DNA from 2 places in the Pandoraea fibrosis genome. Region 1 is predicted to be linked to the other one. Evidence: riboswitches for the same ligand, from Rfam matches in the RefSeq annotation. Region 1 holds a riboswitch; the other holds the start of a gene.
The links. Region 1 has a riboswitch for thiamine pyrophosphate ahead of thiC (phosphomethylpyrimidine synthase ThiC). Riboswitches for the same ligand answer to the same signal wherever they lie in the genome.
Positions count from the first base shown of each region.

Region 1 (4,896 bases):
TCCGCGACGCGCTGCGGCTGATGCCGCGAGAGTTTCAACGCGAAGTCCGTCTGGCGCAGTGAAATCGGCCTCAGCCGGTGGGCTTCGCGTTCGATCGGGCCGTAGCGGATGACGGGCATTCGCGGATGGCTAGCGCACGGTTAGCGCACGCCTTGCGGTGTTTTCGGCAGCGACGAGCGGAACGAGATCGCCACCCGGTTCCACGCGTTGATCGTTGCGATCGCAAACGTCAGATCGGTGATCTGCTTGTCGTCGTAGTGCGCCCGCAGCGCGTCGAAAACGGCGTCGGGCACATGGCCATCCTGTACGTTGGTGACCGCCTCCGTCCAGGCCAGCGCTGCACGCTCGGCCGGCGAATACAGCTCAGTCTCGCGCCAGGCGGCGAGCAGATGCAAACGACGCGAATCGATCCCCACTTTCAGCCCGTCGGTCACATGCATGTCGATGCAGAACGCGCAGCCGTTGAGTTGCGACGCACGCAGCCAGACCAGTTCCACCAGCCCGTCCGGCAAGCCGCAGTCGTGGAAGTAACGGCTCAGCGTGCCGAGATGTTCGTAGGGGCGCGAGGAAGCTTTGATGAAGTTCAGGCGTTGCATGAGTCGAATCTCCCTTCAGGTCAGAAAAATGCCGAGATAGCCGGGGTATGCCGCCATCACACATCCCATGGCAGACGATGCATCCACACCCCAGACACCTTCTGAACGATACGCACCCCTTGTCCCATTCAGAAGAGCCAAAACCGAATAGAATCGCTAGGCCAAAGTCAGTCGAGCCGGCCACCAGGGAGGGCGGTGCCGGATGACTTCCCCATCAAGTCACGCGAGACATCACGCCATGTCCGAAACATCCAGCCGTCCCGCACTCGCCGCTCTGCATCTGGCCGACGCCATGCAAACTACGGGCATGCCGACCTACCGGGCGTTGTACGAGCGCATTCGCGAGGGCATTCTCTCGGGCAAGCTCGCGCCGTCGAGCCGATTGCCATCGACGCGCGCGCTCGCGAGCGAACTCGGCGTGGCGCGCGGCACGGTCGAAGCGGCTTACGAACGGCTCGTCGCGGAAGGCTTCGTGATCGGGCGTGGTGCCGCCGGGAGTCGCGTCAACCCTCAGTTGGAGGGCACACGGCTCGAGGCCGCCGCGAAAGCGATGCCCCCGCGTGTCGACACCACCCGATCGAGCCGCGCCTCGCCAAGCGAAACGTCTGATACGTTCAATCGCCCACCGACGTCCGTGCGCGATGTGCCCGAAAACCCCAACAGCATCCCGTTGAATGCTTTCGGCATGCCGTTTCCCTTGCAAAACGGCATGCCCGCCCTCGATGAATTCCCGCGCAAGCTGTGGGCACGCCTCGCGGCACGTCACGCGCGGCATCTTTCCCCCGAGGGACTGCATTATCAGAGCGCCATTGGCTGGGCGCCGCTGCGCGAAGCCATTGCCGGTTATCTCGCGATTGCACGCGGCATTCACTGCGAACCCGGCCAGATCATCGTCACGGCGGGTTATCAGGGCGCGCTAGCCTTGATCGCCCGTGTGCTGCTGCGCCCGGGCGATGCCATATGGTGCGAGGATCCGGGCTATTTCCGCGCACAGGCGGGACTTCGGATGACCGGCGCCACGTTAGTGGCGGTGCCTGTCGATCAGGAGGGACTCGACGTCGCGGCCGGCGAGCGGACCGCTCCCGACGCACGGCTCGCGGTCGTCACCCCGTCGCACCAGTCGCCGCTATCCGTCACGCTGCCGCTTGAGCGCCGTCTGGCCCTGCTGGCGTGGGCGCAGGCGCATGGCGCCTGGATCGTCGAAGACGACTACGACAGCGAATTCCGCTACACCGGCGCGCCGTTGCCCGCGCTCAAGAGTCTGGATGGCGGGGAGCGTGTGCTCTACGCCGGATCGTTCAGCAAGGTGCTGTTTCCCGGTTTGCGCCTCGGCTATCTGGTGGTGCCGCCCTCGCTGTGCGATGCGTTCGTCGCCAACGCGTCGCTGGCCTCCCCTACTCAGGGATGGATCGAACAGGCGACTGTCACCGATTTCATTACCCAGGGACACTTCAGCCGCCACATCAAACGCATGCGCCAGCTCTATGGCGAGCGCCGCGCGGCGCTCGCGCAGGCGCTGCGTCAACACCTGCCGGGACGCATCGAACTCGCACAACAAGCCGGCGGCATGCATTTGCTCGGCTGGCTGGAGACACATCGCAACGATCGCGCGTTGTGCCGCACGGCGTTCGGACATGGCATTGCGCCGGGGGCGCTGTCCTTCTTCAGCGTCACCCGCCCATTGCCACCGGCACTCGTGATGAGCTTTACCAACGTGCCCGAAACGTTGGCCGATGACGTTGCCCAGCGGCTCGCTCGCGCCTTCGACGACGATGACAAAGTCCACGCCGCCAAGTGACGCCAGCCCCGCCAGCGAAGTGGGTATCGGCACTCTGCATGCCGCATTGCACCATCATCCGTTCACGTTTTTCGGGACACGTCGTGCTTGTGTTTGCCGGGCATGTCGGTGTATCGTTGCCGCAAAGCTAGCGCAGGGGTCCTGCAACGTGAGTTGTGGGTGAGAAATACCCTTAGAACCTGATCTGGATAATGCCAGCGCAGGGAGCGTAGAAGTTCCTCGCCCCCGTTCATGCTCCTGAGCCGCTTTGCGCCGAATTTGTCGGCGTCAACACGTGCCCCGCCAGGAGACATTGCATGAACGCCAATCCGAAGTTCCTCTCAGCCAACGCGCGCGTGGACGAAGCCGCGATCGCACCGCTGCCGAATTCCCGAAAGATCTACGTCACCGGCTCGCGCCCCGACCTGCGTGTTCCGATGCGTGAAATCTCGCAATCCGACACGCCAACGAGCTTTGGCGGCGAGAAGAACCCGCCGATCTACGTCTACGACACGTCCGGTCCGTACACGGATCCCGACGCCCGCATCGATATCCGCTCCGGTCTGCCCGCACTGCGCGCCGCCTGGATCGAAGAGCGTGGCGACACCGAAGCGCTGCCGGGCCTGACCTCGACGTTTGGCCGTGAGCGTGCCGCCGACACCGCCACCGCCGACCTGCGCTTCCCGGGCCTGCATCGCACGCCGCGCCGCGCCAAGGCCGGCAAGAACGTCACGCAGATGCACTACGCGCGTCAGGGCATCATCACGCCCGAAATGGAGTACATCGCCATTCGCGAAAACCTGCGCCGTCAGGAATACATCGAAAGCGTGCGCAACGCCGGTCCGCAGGGCGAGCGTCTCGCGAAGCTGCTCTCGCGTCAGCACCCGGGTCAGCACTTCGGCGCCAGCCTTCCCGCCGAGATCACGCCGGAATTCGTGCGTAGCGAAATCGCGCGCGGCCGCGCCATCATCCCGAACAACATCAATCACCCGGAATCCGAGCCGATGATCATCGGCCGCAACTTCCTCGTGAAGATCAACGCGAACATCGGCAACTCGGCCGTGACGTCGTCGATCGGCGAAGAAGTCGACAAGATGACGTGGGCGATCCGCTGGGGTGGCGACACGGTGATGGATCTGTCGACCGGCAAGCACATCCACGAGACGCGTGAGTGGATTCTGCGCAACAGCCCGGTGCCCATCGGCACGGTGCCGATCTATCAAGCGCTCGAGAAAGTGAACGGCAAGGCCGAAGAACTGACGTGGGAAATGTTCCGCGACACGCTCATCGAACAGGCCGAGCAAGGCGTGGATTACTTCACGATTCACGCCGGTGTGCGCCTCGCGTATGTGCCGATGACCGCAAACCGCATGACCGGTATCGTGAGCCGAGGCGGCTCGATCATGGCCAAGTGGTGCCTCGCCCATCACAAGGAAAGCTTCCTGTACACGCACTTCGAAGAGATCTGCGAAATCATGAAGGCATATGACGTCGCATTCTCGCTCGGCGACGGCCTGCGTCCCGGCTCGATCTACGACGCCAACGACGAAGCCCAACTCTCCGAGCTGAAGACGCTGGGCGAACTCACCCAGATCGCCTGGAAGCACGACGTGCAGGTCATGATCGAAGGCCCGGGCCACGTGCCGATGCAGCTCATCAAGGAGAACATGGATCTCCAGCTGGAGTACTGCGACGAAGCCCCGTTCTACACGCTCGGACCGTTGACGACGGACATCGCCCCCGGCTACGACCACATCACGTCGGGCATCGGTGCGGCGACCATCGGCTGGTACGGCACGGCCATGCTGTGCTATGTCACGCCGAAGGAACACCTTGGCTTGCCGAACAAGGACGACGTGAAGGAAGGCATCATCACGTACAAGCTCGCCGCGCACGCCGCCGATCTGGCCAAGGGCCATCCGGGCTCGCAGATTCGCGACAACGCGCTGTCGAAAGCACGCTTCGAATTCCGTTGGGAAGACCAGTTCAATCTGGGTCTCGATCCGGACAAGGCACGCGAATTCCACGATGAAACGTTGCCGAAGGACTCCGCCAAGGTGGCACACTTCTGCTCGATGTGTGGCCCGCACTTCTGCTCGATGAAGATCACGCAGGACGTGCGCGACTATGCCGCCAAGCAAGGCCTTAGCGACGAAGCGGCACTCAAGCAAGGCATGGAAGTCAAGGCGGTCGAGTTCGTCAAGAGCGGCGCCGAAATCTATCGCCGTACCTGACGCGACACCACAGCGTGCGGCGTGTCGTTCGCGCCGCGCGCAGGCCGTTCGCGCCAGTGAAATGCCAACGCGCCCGGGTCATACCGGGCGCGTTTTTTCATGGATGACGGCCGGCGATTCCTCGTTCGCCGGATCGGATGCGTTTAGCGTTGCGCCGACGCGTCGGTGGTGGCGTCAGCCGGCGCCGTCGGCAGGCCACGCATGGTGAGCTGGTTGCGCAGCCGCTGCGTTGCGATGTGCGGCGGCTTCGAGGACATCAACGTCGCCAGTGCCGTGAAGGACCGCGTGT
Region 1 is NZ_CP047385.1:2,024,566-2,029,461, reverse strand. It holds gene PI93_RS09100 (hypothetical protein) at 1-62, shown strand, start outside; gene PI93_RS09095 (carboxymuconolactone decarboxylase family protein) at 141-596, opposite strand; gene pdxR (MocR-like pyridoxine biosynthesis transcription factor PdxR) at 835-2,394, shown strand; TPP riboswitch at 2,519-2,617, shown strand; gene thiC (phosphomethylpyrimidine synthase ThiC) at 2,691-4,607, shown strand; gene PI93_RS09080 (hypothetical protein) at 4,751-4,896, opposite strand, start outside.

Region 2 (4,896 bases), 820 kb from region 1:
CGCGCATGCCGGCCGAGCAGAAAGACGGCGAGCGCGGCGATGTCGTCGGGTTCGCAGAGGCGGCCGGTCGGCGTGGCGTCGGCTGCGCGCTGCCATGCGGCCGGATCGATGGCGGAGTGGCCACTGTCTTTACGTGTGTAGCCGGGCGCGACGCAGTTGATCGTCACGCCCAAGCGAGCGTATTCGGCGGCGGCGCTTCTGGCGAGCGCCTCGATGGCGGCCTTGGCAGCGGCGGTTGCGGGAAAGCCGGGTTGATTCGGCGCGAAGCGGTGTGCCACGAACGAACTGATGGCCACCACGCTGGCCTGCGGCGAGCGTTGCAGATCGGGTAACGCGCTGCGCAGGAGCGCGGCGAATGCGCCGGGCATGGCGGCGAGCGTGCGCGCAAAGGCCTCGTCGTCCACATCGGCCAGATGCTGTCGCGTGGCGAAGCCCGCGTTGCTCACGAGTTGGTCGACGGGGCCGAAGGCGTCGTGCGCGGCGTCGATCAACCGTGTGGCGGCAGAGGTCTCGGCGAGGTCGCCGAACCAGACGGCGCACTGCGCGCCGAGCGCCTCGCAGGCGCGACGTACCTCGGCGAGACGCGCCTGACTCTCGTCAGAAGCCCCGCGGGTATGGAGTAACAGGTGAGTTTCCGGGCCGGCAAGCCGGCGGGCGATGGCCGCACCGATGCCGGAAGCGGCGCCGGTTACGACGATAGTGCGTCCGGCGCGTCGGTGAGACTGGCCGGACAAGGAAGCGGGGGTGGTCACGATGAGGCCGAGTCAGGCAAAGGGTGCCCGTGATTATGCCAAAGCCCTCGTGCGCCGGGACAGGCGCGTCAATATTATTTAGGAAGTGAATGAATTGGCGTGCGCGCCTGCTACGCGGCGCCCGCCACCTGTGAGGGTTCGACGTCGCCGGTGGCCCGCAACGTCATGGTGTGTTGATGGAAGCGGCCGAGGGTCTCGCGGTGCGCCACACTCACCATCGCCGTGTTGGGCAAACGCGCATGCAACGCTTCGTACACGGCCTCTTCGGTCTCCACGTCGAGTGCGCTGGTGGCCTCGTCGAGGAACAGGTAATCGGGCTTCTGGAGCAACGCACGCGCCGCGGCGAGCCGTTGCTGTTCCCCGCCCGAGAGCCGTCGTGCCCAGTGGGCGGGCGTTGACAACTCGCTCGCGTATTGGTCCATGTTGACGGCGGCGAGCGCGTCACGGCACTCGGCGTCGCTGAACGTGTCGGGCGGCGAGGGGAACGCCAGTGCGGCCTTCAAGGTGTCGATGGGCAGATAGCTCTGTTGCGAGAGGAACAGCACGCGGGCGTTGGCGGGGACGTCGATGCGCCCGCTGCCGAAGGGCCAAAGACCCGCGAGGGCGCGCAACAAGGTGCTTTTGCCGCAACCCGAACGGCCGCGAATGAGCCAGTGGGAACCCGGTGTGAACGCGAACGTTCCGGCGGCTGCGAGCGGTACGCCATTGGGAAGCGCCAGATGCAGATCGGTCGCCGCATACCCGGGAGCGGACGAACTGTTCGCTGTCACGACCGAGATGGCGCCTGCATGGGGTTGCTGTGGTGGCTCGTCGATCACGCGCGTGAATTCGCGCAGACGATTGATCGTCGCTTTCCAGTCGGCCAGTGTCGCGAAGCTGTTCACGAACCACGAAAAGCCGTCGCTGACCTGCCCGAAGGCGTCGATGATTCGCATGAGCACGCCGAGGGTGAACGCGCCCGCGAAGTAGCGAGGGGCCGCCGCCATGATCGGGAAGACGATGGCGATCTGCGCGTAAATCGAGTTGGCGAAGATCAGGCGCTTCGTTACGACCATGATTTGCCACCAGTTCTCGCGCACTGCGCCAAACGCCGACTTCAGACGAGACAGTTCGGCGCCTTCGCCGCGATAGAGCGCGACCTGCTCGGCCGATTCGCGCAAACGCACCAGCAGAAAACGGAAATCGGCTTCCACCTGTTGCTGCCGGTAGCTAAGGCCCACGAGCGGACGGCCGACCTTGAAGATGAAAAACGAGCCTACGACGGCATAAAGCGCCGCAACCCAGACCATGTAGCCCGGGATAGTGATGTTCATGCCGCCGAGCAGGAACGATACTGCGCCGGAGATCGTCCAGAGAATCGTGATGAACGAGAACAGCGAGACGAGCGTCGTCAGCAAGTCGAGCGACAGCGCCAGCGACGAGTTGACCAACGTGCGGATATCTTCCGAAATACGTTGGTCGGGGTTGTCGGCGAGATGGTCGCGCTCGATGCGGTAATACGCCTGACGGGTGAACCACTTCGACAGGTTCGTATCGGTTACCCATTGCCGCCAGCGGATTTCGAGCATCTGGCGGAAGTAGGTGCGGAACGTGGCGATGATGATGAAGCTGAAGGCAAGGATCGCGAATTCGGCGAGCGACGACTTGAAGACAGGCCAGTCGCGCTTGTCGAGGGCGTCGTAAAAGCCGGCGTTCCACGCGTTCAGGCGCACGTTGATGAACACGACCGCCAGATTCAGCGCCACAACGAGCGCCAGCAATCGGCGCCCCTCCCAACGTTTCTCCGAGACCCAGTAAGGCCGGATCAATTGCCAGGCCGTAGGGTGCTTCGGCGGCTTGGGCGCCGGGGTGGCGACGGGGTCGCCGGGCGGGGGCACCTCGGGCGATTGGGGGGACATCGGCGTGTGGACCATGATCGTCTGGCGGCACTGCCGCAGTGGTGCAATGTGTGATGGGGGACGACGGCTCATTTGACCTCAGTTCCCGATGCTGCGTTGCACGAATTGCGCCCTGAAACTCGCGTCACACCGAATTTCAGTTTACGTGTTGTTACAAGGCCCGGGAGATTCGTCGAAAAACGAGACGCAACGGGCGTGTAACCGGCCGGGAACCCAGCTTGCACGGGCGTCGGCATCTATGTTGTAATGGCTGCGGGCGAAACAGGGGTGCTCCGTGACCATGCGTAACGACGTCACGGGGCTGAGAGAGACCCTTTGCACCCGACCCGGGTAATACCGGCGTGGGAAGTTTCCGACTCCTCCAGTGGGGTAAGGTGTCCAACACCGTTTCGTCCTTTTGCTTTCATGAGGAAAGGACCCCATGCGCTGCCTTCCACCGATTCCTTCGTATTCCCCTGATTGCCTGCGCGCCGTGACGGCTTGCGCGGCCATGCGCGTATGAGCGCCACGACACTCCGTTCGGCTTCTCGTCCCGACGTCGCCATCCTCGGCGGCGGGCTATCCGGCCGTCTTCTGGCCTGGCAACTGGTTCGCGCCGGCGTGCGCGTGGCGCTGTATGAGCGGGGTGACGCCGACGGATCGTCTGCCGCCGGCTGGGTCGCGGCTGCCATGCTCGCGCCGCTGGCCGAGGCCGCCGTGGCGGAGCCGAGCATCGTCGAGATGGGCGCGGCCGGTCTCGAGCGCTGGCCGTCGCTGATCGATGGCTTGCCCGAGCCTGTCTTCTTCCAACGCAACGGCACGCTGGTCGTGTGGCATCAGCCCGACCGTGCCGAAGCCGTGATGTTCGATCGGCGCATGCGCGCGAATGCCCCGCCGGCATTGCTGCGTGGTGGCGTCGAGCGGGTGGCGGGTGCGCAATTGGGCGAGGTCGAGCCTGCGCTGGCCGGGCGTTTTCAGGAAGGTTGGCTGCTGCCGAACGAGGGGCAACTCGACAACCGTCAATTGCTGCGCGCACTGGCGGCCGGTCTCGAAAAGGCGGGGGCAGAACTGCATTGGCATACGGAGATCGCGGAAGGGGCCTATCCCGACGCGGGGCTCGTCATCGATTGCCGTGGGTTGGGCGCTCGCGAAGTCCTCACGCGATTGCGCGGTGTGCGCGGCGAAGTGGTGCGCATTCACGCGCCGGGTATCGGGCTGCGCCGACCGGTACGGTTGCTGCATCCGCGTTACCCGATCTATATCGCGCCCAAGGAAAACGATCTGTATGTGATCGGCGCGACCGAACTCGAGTCGGAAGACATGTCGCCGATGACCGTGCGCTCGGCGCTCGAACTGCTCTCGGCGGCGCATTCGCTGAACCCGGCGTTCGGCGAGGCGCGCATTATCGAGTTGAACGTCAACTGCCGCCCCGCGCTGCCCGATCATCTGCCGCGTGTGCAGTGGGACGGGGCGCGGCTGTTGCGAGTGAACGGTTTGTACCGGCATGGCTATCTGCTGGCGCCGGCAGTCACGGGAGAGGCTTGCGCGCTGGCGCAGGCATTGATGCAATCGACGGGCGCTGCACCGACCGCGTTCGACTGGGAAACGTGGCGAGCGAGCCGGCCGTGGCCGGACCTGTTCCGTCAGGCATGAGAGGGAGCTGTACGCGATGGACATCCATATCAATCAACAGACGCTGAGCGTGGCCGAGACGGCGACGCTGGCCGAGGCGCTTGCCGCCTACGGCGCGCAGCCGCCGTTCGCGGCGGCGATCAATGGGCAATTCGTGCCCAAGACGCAATACGCGGCGCGCACGCTCGCGCAGGGCGACAAGATCGATGTCGTGCAACCGGTCGCCGGAGGCTGAAATGAACGCATTCACCGAATCGGCCAACGTGGCCGCAGGCAGCGCGCGTGACGCGCTCACGCTGTACGACACTCGCTTTGGCAGCCGTTTTCTGTTGGGCACGGCGCGCTATCCGTCGCTGCAAGCGCTCAACGATTCCATCGACGCGGCGCGCCCGGGCATGGTGACGGTGGCGTTGCGCCGCCAACTGTCGGGCAACGGGGTGCAGGCCTCGGAAGGGCATTTCTGGGAAACGCTGCGTCGTCTCGCGGTGCCGGTGCTGCCCAATACGGCAGGCTGCCATTCGGTACAGGAAGCGGTGACGACGGCGCAAATGGCGCGCGAAGTCTTCGAGACCGACTGGATCAAGCTCGAACTGATCGGCGACGATTACACGCTCCAACCCGATCCGTTCGGTCTG
Region 2 is NZ_CP047385.1:1,201,786-1,206,681, forward strand. It holds gene PI93_RS05335 (SDR family NAD(P)-dependent oxidoreductase) at 1-752, opposite strand, end outside; gene PI93_RS05340 (ABC transporter ATP-binding protein/permease) at 863-2,650, opposite strand; TPP riboswitch at 2,904-3,015, shown strand; gene PI93_RS05345 (FAD-dependent oxidoreductase) at 3,149-4,282, shown strand; gene thiS (sulfur carrier protein ThiS) at 4,299-4,496, shown strand; gene PI93_RS05355 (thiazole synthase) at 4,498-4,896, shown strand, end outside.
Region 2: linked by a shared signal. The riboswitch ahead of PI93_RS05345 (FAD-dependent oxidoreductase) and the one ahead of thiC (phosphomethylpyrimidine synthase ThiC) in region 1 are both predicted to bind thiamine pyrophosphate.